4 regions of the Micromonospora luteifusca genome follow, and region 2 is predicted to be linked to each of the others. Evidence: riboswitches for the same ligand, from Rfam matches in the RefSeq annotation. Region 2 holds a riboswitch; each other region holds the start of a gene.

Region 1 (3,464 bases), 3.6 Mb from region 2:
GGGCATCAGACTGCCGGAGCAGCGGACCTTCGAGGGCGAGATCGCCGAGCGGGCCGAGTTCCGGGAGTTCCTCAAGGCGTGGTGGCCGCGGCTGCACCCTCGCCACGTGCTCGGCTGGCTGGCCCGACCGGATCGGCTGCGCCGGTACGCGAGCGGGATCCTCTCCAGCGCGGAGATCCGGCTGCTCAGCGCCGCGTACCGGAGCCTGGACACCGACGGGCTGACCATTGCCGACATCGCGTTGTTGGACGAGTTGGACGCGCTGCTCGGCAAGCCGGCAAAGCCGGCCCGGGCTCGGCGCGATCCGTTCCAGCTGGCTGGCGGTGTACGCGAGCTGAGCACCCTCGGCGAGCGCCAGCGGGCGGCCCGGGCGGCGGCCCGGGAGCGTCCGGAGGATTACCGGGACTACGCGCACGTGGTGGTGGACGAGGCACAGGACGTCTCGCCGATGCAGTGGCGGATGGTCGGTCGGCGTGGCCACCTGGCGTCCTGGACGGTGGTGGGTGACCCCGCGCAGACCGCGTGGACCGGCGATCCGGAGGAGCTGAACCGGGCCCGCGACCAGGCGCTGGGCCGGCGCAAGCGACACGACTTCACGCTCACCACCAACTACCGCAACTCGTCGGAGATCTTCGCGGTGGCGGCGGCGGAGATCCGCCGGCTCTACCCTGACCTGCCGCTGCCGACCGCCGTCCGCTCCACCGGGGTCGATCCGGTCGAGCTGGTGGTGCCCCCGACGGGGTTGGAGACCGCCACCGTGGAGGCGGCGGCCGGCCTGCTGGCCGAGGTGGAGGGCACGGTCGGGGTGATCACCCCGGTCCCCCGCCGCGACGAGGTCGCCGGCTGGCTCACCGCGCTCGACGCTCCGCGGCTGCAGGTGGTGACCAGCCTGGAGGCCAAGGGCATGGAGTACGACGGGGTGGTGCTGGTCGCCCCGAGCGAGATCCGGGCGGATCCGGGTGCCGGGGTACGCACCCTGTACGTGGCGCTCTCCCGGGCCACTCAGCGACTCACCACCCTCGACCCGACCGGCTGATCCGTGACGAATGACCGGACGGGACAGCGGCCGGCCGCATACTTGCATACATAGCGATGTGAGCATACATTTGACCGGGTCCCGACTGGCGGCGGAAGGTGGGTCTCGTGGGCGCAGGTCATGACCACCACCATGGGTCGGTCGCCAATGCCGCACACCAGCACAGGGGACGGCTCTGGGCGGCGTTCGGGCTCCTCGCCACCCTGATGGTGGTCGAGGCGGTGGCCGCCCTGCACACCGGCTCACTCGCCCTGCTCTCCGACGCCGGGCACATGTTCACCGACGTGCTCGGCATCGGCATGGCGCTCGCCGCGATCACCGCCACCCGGCGGGCCACCGGCGACCCGCAGCGCACCTTCGGGCTCTACCGACTCGAGGTGCTCGCCGCACTCGCCAACGCCGTCCTGCTCTCCGCCGTCGCGGTCTACGTGGTGATCGAGGCGATCCGCCGCTTCGGTGATCCGCACGAGGTCATCGCCGGACCAATGCTCGCGGTGGCCGTGCTCGGCCTGCTCGCGAACGTCGGCGCCTTCGCCCTGCTCCGCGCCGGAGCCCGGGAGAGCATCAACCTTCAGGGCGCCTATCTCGAGGTGCTCGGCGACCTGCTCGGCTCGGTCGGCGTGATCGGCGCGGCGCTGCTCATCACCGTCACCGACTGGTGGTGGGCCGACCCACTCGTCGCGGTCGCCATCGGTGTGTTCATCCTGCCGCGCACCTGGCGGCTGGCACGCGCCGCCGTCCGCATCCTGGTGCAGGCCGCCCCGGAGCACCTCCAGGTGACCGCCGTGCACGACCGGCTGGCCGCCGTCCCCGGTGTGGTCGAGGTGCACGACCTGCACGTCTGGACGCTCACCTCGGGCATGGAGGTGGCCTCCGCACACCTGACCATGGCGCCCGGCGCCGAGGTCGGCGCAGTGCTCAGCGCGGCGCGTACAGCCCTGCACGACGACTTCCGAATCGAACACGCGACGTTGCAGATCGAGCCCGGTGCCACCTCCGGGGCCTGCGGCTCAATCGAGTGGTGACGGCGCTTTTCTGGTGACGGCGCACGCACCGTCCGTCACATCGGCTGCAACCGCCCCACCGGCACCGGTAGGCTCGGTCCCGGCCTCCACCAGGCGGCGCCCTCCCGGCGCCGGTGGCGGTCGCCGCCTAATTGCCACATAGGCGAACCGGGGAACCACGTTCCTGGGGTGCATCCGCGTCAGCGGTAGGGATCTTCCGTCCCGAACCCGTCAGCTAACCCGGTCGGCGGCTGACGGAAGGACATGCACAGTGGCACCAGCACGACCACCCGCCGCCCGACTCGCGGCCCTGATCGTCGCGATGCTCGCCCTCGGCATCGCTCTCCCGGCCGGCACCGCCTCGGCCGCTCCCCCGACCGGCCTGCAGGCCGCCGCACCCGACTCCGACGAAGAGGGTGGCACCCCGGCGCTGCGCGCCCAACTGGAGGCCGCCAGCAAGGGCTACCTGGACGCGAAACGCGCTCTGGACACCTCCGTGCAGCGCCAGCAGCAGCTCACCACCCGGCTGAAGACCATCGAGGTCGAGCTCGCCCAACGCAACGGCAAAGTTGGCGAGATCGCCGGCGTGGCGTACCGCACCGGCCGGCTCGGCACGATGGCGGCGCTGCTCAACAGCGGCACCCCCGACGGATTCATGGACCGGGCCGCCACCCTGGGCGCGGTGGCCGCCAACGAGGACAAGGTGCTGCGCGACCTGCACACCAGCAAGGACCAGGCCAACCGCACCCGGGTCGCCCTCAACGGCGAGGTCACCGAGCAGCGCAAGCAGGTCGCGGTGATGGCCAAACGCAAGGAGCAGGCCGAGCGGGCCCTCACCGTGGCCAACACATCCACGCCGCAGACCACCGCCGACACCGGCTCCAACCGGGGCACCTCCGCCGCCAACGCGAAGCCCGCGCCACGCAACTCCAACGGCTCCTGGCCATCGGAGTCGTGCAGCGTCAACGACCCCACGCCCGCCAGCGGCTGCATCACCCCGCGCACCCTGCACGCGCTCAACCAGGCCAAGGCCGCAGGCTTCACCCGGTACGTCTCCTGCCACCGCCCCAGCGGCTCCGGAGAACACCCGAAGGGCCGGGCCTGCGACTTCGCCGCGCAGAAGAACGGCTTCGGCGGAAACGCCACCGGCGGCGACAAGACGTACGGCAACAACCTGGCCGCGTACTTCATCCGCAACTCCAACCAGCTCGCCGTCCTGTACGTGATCTGGTACCGGCAGATCTGGCTGCCCAGCAGCGGGTGGAAGTCGTACAGCGGGGCGGGCGGCGACCCGTCCAGCGCCCACACCAACCACGTGCACCTGTCGGTCTACTGACCCACCCGCTGTTCGGGATGTGTCACGGCGGGGCTCACCGCCGCAGACCCGCCCGAGGCGGGTAGGTCTCCCGGCCGGACCGGCCAGG
Region 2 (3,464 bases):
GCTGCTCGTGGCCGACCGGGCCCGCAGCGGACGCCAGCACGTGGTCGGCGCGGCCGCCCGGGCGCTGAGCCTGACCGAGTGCGTGAACCGGTCGGACGCGCTGATCTCCGACGTGTCCGGGGTGATCTCGGACTACCTCTACTCCAGCAAGCCGTACGCGGTCACCGACATGGGCGACGAGGGCGACCAGTTCGCCGAGCGTTTCCCGCTGGCCGCGTCGGGTTACGTGCTGCGTCGGGACGTGTCCAACGTGGACGAGGTGCTGACCGCGCTGCTGGACACCGACCCGCTGGCCGCGGAGCGCTGGGCGACCCGCCGGCGTTACCTGGGTGACTTCCCCGCCGAGTCGTACGCCGAGGCCTTCCTGACCGCCGCCCGCCGGGAGCTGATGCCCGCGAAGGAACTGACCGCGTCCGCACAGGCATAGCCGCTCAGCGGTACGGGTCGAGCAGCGCCAGCACGGCCGCCGGGTCCTCCACGTGCGCGTTGTGCCCGAGACCGGGCAGAGTGGCGACCGGTACGTCGTACTCCTTGAGCTGAGCGTCGGTGACCATCGGGTCGTGTTCACCGCGCGCCAGCACCACCGGCACGTCGATCGCCGCCAGTAGTGCGGCCAGGTTGGGCTCGCCGACGGCGAAGGCGTTCGGATCCATGGCGAGACGCCACCGGCCGTCGACCTGACGCAGCCCGGCGTCCACCACCGGGTGGTCCGGCGGGAGCAGACCGGCCAGTCCGGCGACGCGCAGGTAACGGCGGGCCGCCTCGGTACGGCTGGCGAACCAGCTCACCGGACGCGCGGCCAGGTCGGCGGCGCGTTCCAGCTCGGCGGGTGACCAGAGCGCCTTGATGCCCAGCCCGACCACCGCGTCCACCGGTATTCCGGCGGCACGGGCGGCCAGCGCCAGGCCGACGACCCCACCGAGCGAGTGCCCGAGCACGACGACGCGGTCGTCGGAGGCCAGACCCTGCGCGATCTGCCGGGCGAAACCCTCGAAGGAGTACGACGGCAGCGGCGCCGCCCAGCCGTGGCCGGCGAGGTCCGGTGCCAGCCACCGCCCGGGCCAGTGCTGCTCCAGCAGCGGCGCCCAGGGCAACCAGACGTCCCCGGTCGCCCCCATCCCGTGCAGCAGCAGCAGGACGGGCCGACGGCCGGCCCGACCAACCGATTCATCCACCACGGCCGCAGTCTGCCACGGTTCACCGCCCCGGACGAGAGTCGTCGATGGCGGCGTACCCCGGACCGCTTCGGAAAGACACCGCGGGCGCCGGCCCCTCGTGAGGGACGGCGCCCGCGGCGGTCAGCGTGCCTGGGTCAGGCGGAGTAGCCCCGGCTGGTGATCCAGTTGGCCAGGTCGATCGTGGTGATCCAGTACGACGGGTCGGCCGGGTTCGCCGAGTCGGCGATCCGCACGGTCCGGCCGTTGTCCTTGTAACCCACGACGGCGATGTAGTGCCCGCCGCCGTAGGAGTGCCACCCACCGTCGGTGTCGGTGGCGTCGCCGACCACGTTGGCCACCACGCCCCGCCCGTCGGTGATGGCCTTGACGACGTCGGCCTGGAGTCGGTCCATCTGCGCCGGGCTGGGTGCGCCGGCGAACATCCGGGTCCGGTACGGGGAGCCCTTCACCTCGGCGTTGAGCACCCGGGTGGTGTCCTCGGCCGAGTTGGTGCCCATCTCGGTGGTGCCCAGCTCGGCACCGAGTTCCTCCTGGGTGCGGTCGATGCCGGTGGCGCTGAGCGCGTTGCGGGTGGCCGCCGGGCCGCAGTTGTAGTACGTGTTCTGCGCCTCGTACTCGTAGTCGAGCACCTTGGTCGCCGGCGGCTTCGGCGGCTCCGGCTTACGGGTCAGGTCCGGGTTGGTGCTGGCCTTGGCGGCGGGAGACGCGGCGCTGGTGGCCGGGGCAGCGCTGGCCGAGGGGGAAGCATCGGGTGCCTCGCCGAGGGAGGCGACGGTGTCGCTGCGCATCTCGGCGACCGTGGTCGCGGTGCGCTGGCTGGCCGGAGCGTCGTCGGTGGTGGTGAGCAGAGCGCCGGTGGTGGTGGCGATCACGAGGGCCGCGGCGGAGGCGGCGGCGATCTGGTACGGGCGCTGGGTGGCGAAGCGTCGGAGTTGACGCTGCATGGTGTGCTTCACGGGTCCTCCACGGATCGGGGGGGAGAGCGGCACACCGCGGCCGGACCGGTATCCGGGCAGGCGTCAGCGCACGGACCGTGGTCCGCGGATGGTGAACCGCTCAGGGGAACGCCCGGCGTGGCCGGGCGGGAAAGGCGATGACCCGGGGGGTCAGCTCACCGTCACTGGACGAATGAGCGGGGGCACCGCTGCGCCGTGGAGGCGAGGGAACAACCGAGGGGTGGAAAGGTGCTGCACGAGTTGGGAACTCCTTCCGACACCGCCTACCGGGTTAGCTGACGGATTCGGGCGGGAAGATCGCCCTACCGCGGGCCGTGGCTCGCGGATTCACCCCGGACTTACTGATGGGTCCCCGGTTCGTTGATCACGATTGAGCGGGTCGGCGCGGCGTCGCCTCTTGCGATCGATTACCGCACCGGACGGGACGACACTACTGGCCTTGTCCGCACCGCGCCAAGCAAGGTTCACCTGCGTAAACCCGATTCGCTGCGGCAATTTCTGCGCGTATTGCCGATGATGTGACTCGATGGGACAACCCGTTACGGCGACGCCTGTGGGCGACAACCGGACAGGGCGTCGACAACGCGGCCACATTTACGGGACAGATCGAGCCGATCGTGCCGGACGTCCGATTTTCGAATGGCGTGACGGGGCTCACGTAACGGATCGGACTCAACCCGCGCGAGCCGGCCGCCAACGTGCCACGAGGGCGGGACGAGTCGCCCCGCTCGCCGCCCCTCGGGCGGGTGCCGGGCTCGGCCGCAACCGGGCCGCTGCCGCGTACGCCTCCTCGGCGAGGGTGCGCGCCGACTCGGCGGCCAGTTCCGCGTCCCGCCAGGCGACCCGCTCCTCGGTGGCGGCGGCCTGGTAGTCGGCCAGTCTCGCGTCCCGGATCGTCCGGCTGAGCAGCGCCTCCTGCTCGACCGGGTGCCGTCGGGGATCCCACCCGTGTCGGTGCCCGAACACGTCACCGAGCTGCGCCATGGTCAGGTCGCCCCGCCAGTACGCCGCCGTCGCCGCGCGGTGCAGGTAGCGCTCCCGGGATGCGTACTCGGCGGGGGTCCGGGGTGTGTGCGGGGTGGGCAGCGCCGCAGAACCCGCGAAGCGGCGGGCGGCGGTGTCCGCCTCGTCGTACCCCGCCCAGGCCCGTTCCAGCTGCTCCTGGGCGGTGAGCCAGGCCTCACGGCGCCGCCGTGCCGTCCTGGCCGCCCCGGCCGCGGCGACGGCTACCTCCTCGGCGTACCGGCGCAGGTCGACGGCCTCGGCCGCGGCCAACTCGCGGGCGGTCGGCGCGGCCGGGAGCGGATCGTCCGTGGGCCGGTCCCGCTCG
Region 3 (3,464 bases), 1.5 Mb from region 2:
GCGCCGTGCTGCTGGCGATCGGGGTCGGGCGGCAACGGATCGGGCATTCCTCCAACATGCCCGGCCGGGGACCGCCACGCGGGCGGTTCAGCCACCGACACTCCGGCACGACCGGACTCCCCGGGGTCGACCCGGTTAGCATTCCCTCCGATGACCCTCCGACAGTGAGCCGACCAGCCCGCCGACACGTACCCGCACCGGATCGTTGGGAGTCTCGCCTTGGGTTCCGGCCACACCCATACCAATTCGTCCGCCCCGCCCCGGGTACGACGGATCCTCGTCCTGACGGTGGTGCCCCTCTTCGTCGCCACCGTGCTCGCCGCGGTGCTGCTCTGGCCGCGCGGAGGATCACCGCAGACCGATGGCGGTGCGGACGTGCCGCGCTTTCCCGGCACGGTGACCCGGGTGGTCAGCGAGCCGTGCCCCCCGGTGCCATCGGTCCCCGAGGGCACACCGAGGACCGGCGACGGGCGGTGCGGCACGGTCGACGTCCGGGTGGACGACGGGCCGACCGCCGGCCAGCAGGTGCGGACACCGGTGCCCGACGGACCCGGCGCACCTCGGGTCGAGGTCGGCGACGAGGTCATCCTGGTCGAGCTGACTGATCCCACCGATCCCACCACCAGCAACTGGAACATCGCCGAGCACCAGCGCGGCACCCCGATGGTGTGGCTGGCGGTGGTCTTCGCGGCCGCGATCATCGCGTTCGGTAGGTGGCGGGGCCTGGCCGCGCTCGCCGGGTTGGCCGCCAGCTTCGCCATTCTGCTCAGCTTCGTGCTACCGGGCATCGGCGCAGGCAGATCACCACTGCTGGTGGCGGTGGTCGGCGCGGCGCTGATCATGTTCGTGGTGCTCTATCTGACGCACGGGGTCACCGCCCAGACCTCGGTCGCGGTGCTCGGCACCCTGGGCAGCCTGGTGCTGACCGGGGTGCTGGCCAGCATCGCCACGGCCGCGACCCACCTCACCGGCTTCGGCAGCGAAGATGCCACCACCCTGTCGATGTTCCAGGGCGACGTGGACCTGCACGGTCTGCTGCTCGCCGGGATCATCATCGGATCGCTCGGGGTGCTCGACGACGTGACCGTCACCCAGGCGGCGACCGTCACCGAGCTGGCGAACGCCAACCCGGGGCTGACCCGGTTGCAGCTGTACCGTGCGGCCACCCGGGTCGGCCGCGCACACATCGCCTCCACTGTCAACACCATCGTGCTGGCGTACGCGGGCGCGTCGCTACCCCTGCTGCTCCTGCTCAGCGCCGACTCGCGGCCGATCGGGCAGCTCCTCACCAGTGAGTTCCTCGCGCAGGAGATCGTCCGCAGCGCGGTCGCCACACTCGGTCTGATCGCCGCCGTGCCGCTGACCACCGGGCTGGCCGCGGTGGTGACCGCCGCCGGGCGCACCGCTGCCCCGCCGTCCACCGACACCCCCGTCTCGCGGCCCCAACCGGACCGCGCGGAGGCACTGGCCGCACTCATCTCGCCGCGAACGGGTCACTCCGACGAGCCGGATCAGACGCGGACCCCGCCCCCGCCCTCGGCCACCGGCGGATGGCTGGAGTCGAACAGAAGCACGGATCCGGCATGGTGACACTCCGCAGCGTGACCGGATGAGCAGCCAACTTGAGAACCGCGTCACTGGTCACGCAACGCTATGACGAAAAGACACTTTTGGTCGGCATCCAGGCGTAGCTCAGTCGGTCGACTCTCGGGTAACCTCGCTGCCGGTTACCGATGAAGGCGCGAAGCGGCGCCTGCGGTGCCGCCGCCCAATCGCCAACCGGCGAACCGGGGACCCAGGTACGTGGGGTGAATCCGCGTCAGCGGTAGGGGCCACTTCCGCCCCGAACCCGTCAGCTAACCCGGTCGGCGGTCGACGGAAGGGAACATTGTGACGGCACCCCTACGCCGCTGGCTGACACCCGTGGTGGCCGTGATCGCCGCACTGACCGTGCTCGCTGGGCCCCTCCCCGCCCACGCCGCCCCGACGACACCCACCCCGTCCGGGCACGAGGAGGACAACGAGCCCCAGCTGATCACCGACGTCATCGAGCAGGCCAACCGCGACTACTCGGCCGCCAAGTCCAAACTGGACAAGTCGAAGAAGCGGCAGCTCGAGCTGGCGTTGGAGGTCGACCGGGCCAAGGCCGACCTGGACGCGCTGGCCCCACAGGTCGGGCAGATCGCCGCCCAGTCGTACCGAACCGGCCGGATGGGTGCCCTCGCGATGCTGCTCGAGAGCGACGCCCCTGACACGTTCGTCCAACGCGCCGCGGCGCTCGACGAGATGAACATGGTCAACGAGCAGAAGCTTTCCAAGGTCAACGAGGCGAAGGCCCGCGCCGAGCAGGCCAAGCTGGCCCTCGACACCGAGGTCCGTGAGCAGCAGAAGCAGACCGCACTGATGGCGAAGCGGAAGAGTGAGGCAGACAAGGCGCTCGCCCTCGTCGGCGGGAAGGGGTTCACCGGCGGCCTGGTGGACGCCACCTCGCCGGTCGCCAGGATCGGGCCGGGTCGCGACGCCGACGGCGACTGGAAGCCCCAGTCGTGCAGCGAGAAGGACCCCACCACGTCCGGTTGCATCACGCCGCGCACGCTGCACGCGTACAAGGAGGTCAAGCGGGCCGGCTTCAACCGGTTCGTCGGCTGCTACCGCTCCGGCGGGCCGTGGGAGCACCCGAAGGGCCGCGCCTGCGACTGGTCGCTGCAGAAGAGCGGCTTCGCCCCGTGGCACAACGACGACACCCGGAAGTACGGCAACAACGTCGCCGCGTTCCTCATCCGTAACGCCGACCGACTCGGCATCTACTACGTGATCTGGAACCGGCAGATCTGGTTCCCGGCGACCGGCTGGAAGTCGTACAGCGGGCCGTCGAACCACACCGACCACGTCCACATGTCGCTGCTCTGACCCGCAGGATCCTGCGTCGAGGGCCGTTCCGCGTAGCGCGGAGCGGCCCTCGTCACGTCAGGCGGCAGCGGCCGGATCGGTCGACGCGTTCGGCACGTCGAGCGTCGCGAGGCCGGCCGGCACTGCGGCCACCGGGCGCACCGCTCCGGCGGAGAGCCGATATGACACCCCCACCACCGCGCACCGCCCCTGCGCCACCTCCTCGGCCAGCACGGGCGACTGCTCGAGCAGCGTCTCAACGGTCTGCGCGATGTGGATGTCTACGATGCCGTCGATGTCGTCCACGCCCTCGGCCTCGGCCCGACGCAGGCTCGGCAGCACGGCGTCGACCACCGCGCGCAGGTGCCCGCGAGGTTGAGCGCCGGTCGCGGCGGACTCCCGCGCCGCCTGGACCGCGCCACACGAGTCGTGGCCGAGCACCACCACCAGCGGAGTGCCGAGCACGGTCACCGCGTACTCCACACTGCCAAGCACCTCCGGCCCGGCGGTGTGCCCGGCCGTGCGGACCACGAACAGGTCGCCGAGGCCTCGATCAAAGATGATCTCGGCGGCCA
Region 4 (3,464 bases), 2.0 Mb from region 2:
ACTCGCCGGCCAGCACCGCGCCGACGGCGTACCGCTGCCCGGCGGCCAGGGTGTACTGCAGCGGCGAGATCGCCTGGTAGGGCACGCCGGCCGGGTAGGCCGCCTGCTCCGGGTACGCCCGCCCGTACACCGGGATGGTGGCCCGTCCCGGCTTCGGGGTGGCCACCAGGCCGACGGTCCAACTGGCGGTCGGCGCGGACGCCGGGTTGTGGAACCACGCCCGCTGCCCGAGATACCAGATGGCCGTCCAGTCACCCTCGCGGCCGGCGAGCGCGTACGTCTGGCCGGCGGAGGCCCGGGCGCCGTGATCCGACACCTCCATCGTGTTCGGGGTGCCTTCGGGGCGCAGCGCGATGTCGTTGACCAGTGGCGCGTCCGCGGACGGTGCGGAGCGCAGCACCACCGCCGACGAGCCGCGCGGCGCGCAGGGCACACCGGCGGTGACGCAGCCGATGAACGCCGGCTGGTTGGTGGCGAAGTCCGGGTCGATCCGGACCAGACCGGTGGCCGGGGTGCCGGTGTCCAACCGTGGCGCGTGCAGCAGCTCGAAGTAGTGCGTCCAGTCCCAGTACGGGCCGGTGTCCCAGTGCATCCCGCGTACGGTCGCTGCGGTGGTGCCGGGCACGTTGTCGTGGCCGATGATGTGCTGGCGGTCCAGCGGAATGCCCAGCCGCAGCGCGAGGTGCCGGACCAGCTTCGCCGAGGTCCGATACATCGCCTCGGTGTACCAGGTGCCCTGCGCCGCGAAGCCCTCGTGCTCCAGCCCGACCGACTTGGCGTTGACGTACCAGTTGCCGGCGTGCCAGGCGACGTCCTTGGTCTTCACGTGCTGGGCGACGTGCCCGTCCACGGAACGCAGCGAGTAGTGCCAGCTCACGTAGGTCGGGTCCTGGACGAGCTTCAGGGTGGTGGCCCAGCTCGCCTCGGTGTCGTGGATGACGATGTACTCGATCTTCTGCCGGTCGGGCCGGTCGGAGAGGTCGTGGTTGCCGTAGTCCCCGTCGCCGAACGCCGCGTAGGGCGCCGGAATCCATTCGCAGGAAATGGTGCTGGGGCACTCCAGCCCGTCCGGGCGGGCGAGGCGGCGCAGGCCCAGCCGGTCCAGCCAGGAACGCTCGGGCCGGATCGCCCGGGCCGGCAGCGTGATCCGCTGGCCGTCGTCGGTCACCCGCGACTCGCCGGTGCCGATGGTGGTGAAGACCTCGTCGGCGAAGGCCGCCGCGGCGTCGGCACTGTCCGCGCCGGCGTAGCGGGCCACCGCGCCGTACCAGGTGGCCGGGTCGGTGCCGGCACCGACGGGGGCGCCCAACTCCCGCTGGTACGAGGCCAGCAGCGCCGCCCCGCCTCGGATGTTGACGTCGGCGTCGGTGCGTAGTGCGTCGGGAGCGGCACCGGTCAGTGCCGCGGCGGCGTCCACGGTCTGCAACGCGGCGGCGGGCGGCGCGGGGTCGTCGGCCGGCCGGGGAGCGGGTGCGAGCGTGGGGCGGGATTCGTCGCCGCGCGGGTCCTCGGTGCCGGCGTCGTGGTGGCCGCCGACCGGCAGAGCCGCCACATGTCGGGCGTCAGTCAGGTGCATCGGGCCGTAGCCGCCGCTGGTGCTCGGTGTGCCGGCGTTGCTGTCCCAGCGGGACTCCAGGTAGGAGACGCCGAGCAGCACGTCGGTCGGTACGCCGTATTCGGCCGCTGCGGCGGCGTACTGCTGCTGGCGGTCGGCGGTGGGTGCGGCGGCCGCGCTGGCGGGTAGCGGTACCGCGGTCGCGGCGGCGACCACGGCGGCGGCGAGCAGTGTGCGCCGGCAGGCGGACAGGGTTGGATGGTGCATCGAACCCCCTAGATTCCACGAATGAAGGTGAGGTCACCTTCGCGCCGGCCGGGAGTCCGCGTCAATACCTTTCCATGTCTCGACGCGTCGAGAAAGAAATCTTCGCGTACGGGCAGTGACCCTCCCTGATCGGTACGGAGTGTCACGGCCGTGCGGGTTGCGGATCGGTAACGGGCGTCTCTACTCTGGTCATTCGTCGGCCCGATAGCAGCTCCGCCCAACCCGGGCGGTAACGGACCGACACCGCCGAGTCGTTTCCGAACGAACCGGGGACCCAGGTCCCCCGGGGTGAATCCGCAGCAAATGCGGTAGGGCGCCGACTTCCCGCCCGAACCCGTCAGCTAACCCGGTAGGCGGTCAGGAAGAAGGAGTACGGAACCCGGTGGCACTCCATGCCCCGCGGCCGTCGTCCGGGCGGCCGGCATCAGCCGGCCCGACGTCGATCGTGCCGCGCCCACGCAGTTCCCGCTTCACCACCGCTCTCGCCGCACTGATCGGCGTCGCCGTCGTCCTGACGGGCAGCGCCACAGCGGCCCACGCCGACCCGAGCGTCGCCGAGATCGAGCGCCAGATCGACGCCGACTGGAACAAGCTCGAACCGATCATCGAGCAGCACAACGCCACCCGGGCCGACCTCGCCGCGAAGCGCAAGCAGGCCGACGCGGTGGCCGCCCGGATCGCCCCGCTGGAGCGTCAGGTCGACGCCGCGATGAACAAGGTCAGCGCCCTGGCCGTGCGCGCGTACAAGGGCGAGAACGTCGCGACCGTCAATGCGGTGCTGGGCAGCCGGTCACCCGGCGAGGTTGTTGGCCAGCTCGAGATGCTCGACCGCTTCGCGCACAACCAGCAGCAGGACGTGCGCGAGGTGGCGGATCTGCGCGACGATCTGGCCGCGCAGAAGGCGCCACTCGACGAGATGGTGGCCCAGCTGACCCGCACCGAGGCCCAGTTGGCTGCGAAGAAGAAGCAGATCAACGATGAGATCGACAAGCTGCAGAAGCTGCGTCTCAAGGTGTACGGCAGTGGTGGCGGCGGCCCGTTGCGTCCGGCGCCGTGCCCGGGCAGCTATCCCGGCGGTGCCGCGGGCACGGCGGTCAAGTTCGCCTGCGCCCAGATCGGCAAGCCCTACGTCTGGGGTGCCGAGGGTCCGAACTCGTACGACTGCTCCGGTCTGATGCTGGCGGCCTGGGCGAAGGCCGGCGTGTCGCTGCCACACAATGCCGCCGCGCAGAGCCGCGCCACCAAGGATGTCAGCAGGGCCAACCTGCGCCCCGGCGATCTGGTCTTCTACTACAGCGACATCCACCACGTCGGCATGTACGTCGGCGGCGGCTGGGTGGTGCACGCCTCGCAGGCCGGTCAACCGGTCAAGATGAAGAAGGTCGACGACGGCCCGATCCACAGCTATGGCCGCCCAGGCTGATCGAGGGTGACCGAAGGGCCCGTCGCGATTCGTCGCGGCGGGCCCTCGTCGTTACCGGTTCAGCGGGTGGGCCAGGTGCGCCAGTGCTGCCAGGCGCGGCTCGGCGTCGGCCCTCGCTGGCCCTGGTACCGCGAGCCGTAGACCACCGAGCCGTACGGGTGCTCGGCCGGCGAGGACAGCCGGAAGATGCAGAGCTGCCCGATCTTCATGCCCGGCCAG

The links. A riboswitch is a leader RNA that binds a small molecule or an ion and turns the genes downstream of it on or off. The one in region 2 is predicted to bind cyclic di-AMP.
Region 1: linked by a shared signal. The riboswitch ahead of JOD64_RS06920 (coiled-coil domain-containing protein) and the one ahead of JOD64_RS24060 (C39 family peptidase) in region 2 are both predicted to bind cyclic di-AMP.
Region 3: linked by a shared signal. The riboswitch ahead of JOD64_RS17065 (coiled-coil domain-containing protein) and the one ahead of JOD64_RS24060 (C39 family peptidase) in region 2 are both predicted to bind cyclic di-AMP.
Region 4: linked by a shared signal. The riboswitch ahead of JOD64_RS33775 (C40 family peptidase) and the one ahead of JOD64_RS24060 (C39 family peptidase) in region 2 are both predicted to bind cyclic di-AMP.

The regions. Positions count from the first base shown of each region.
Region 1 is NZ_JAFBBP010000001.1:1,629,833-1,633,296, forward strand. Features, by position in the region: gene JOD64_RS06910 (HelD family protein) at 1-1,036, shown strand, start outside; gene JOD64_RS06915 (cation diffusion facilitator family transporter) at 1,144-2,061, shown strand; cyclic di-AMP (ydaO/yuaA leader) riboswitch at 2,176-2,306, shown strand; gene JOD64_RS06920 (coiled-coil domain-containing protein) at 2,312-3,376, shown strand.
Region 2 is NZ_JAFBBP010000001.1:5,257,910-5,261,373, reverse strand. Features, by position in the region: gene JOD64_RS24070 (CDP-glycerol glycerophosphotransferase family protein) at 1-427, shown strand, start outside; gene JOD64_RS24065 (alpha/beta fold hydrolase) at 432-1,178, opposite strand; gene JOD64_RS24060 (C39 family peptidase) at 1,313-2,134, opposite strand; cyclic di-AMP (ydaO/yuaA leader) riboswitch at 2,380-2,521, opposite strand; gene JOD64_RS24055 (hypothetical protein) at 2,807-3,464, opposite strand, start outside.
Region 3 is NZ_JAFBBP010000001.1:3,760,335-3,763,798, reverse strand. Features, by position in the region: gene JOD64_RS17075 (heavy metal translocating P-type ATPase) at 1-47, opposite strand, end outside; gene JOD64_RS17070 (YibE/F family protein) at 220-1,590, shown strand; cyclic di-AMP (ydaO/yuaA leader) riboswitch at 1,756-1,886, shown strand; gene JOD64_RS17065 (coiled-coil domain-containing protein) at 1,891-2,910, shown strand; gene JOD64_RS17060 (carbonic anhydrase) at 2,968-3,464, opposite strand, start outside.
Region 4 is NZ_JAFBBP010000001.1:3,278,721-3,282,184, forward strand. Features, by position in the region: gene JOD64_RS14705 (N-acetylmuramoyl-L-alanine amidase) at 1-1,822, opposite strand, end outside; cyclic di-AMP (ydaO/yuaA leader) riboswitch at 2,057-2,192, shown strand; gene JOD64_RS33775 (C40 family peptidase) at 2,205-3,245, shown strand; gene dcd (dCTP deaminase) at 3,305-3,464, opposite strand, start outside.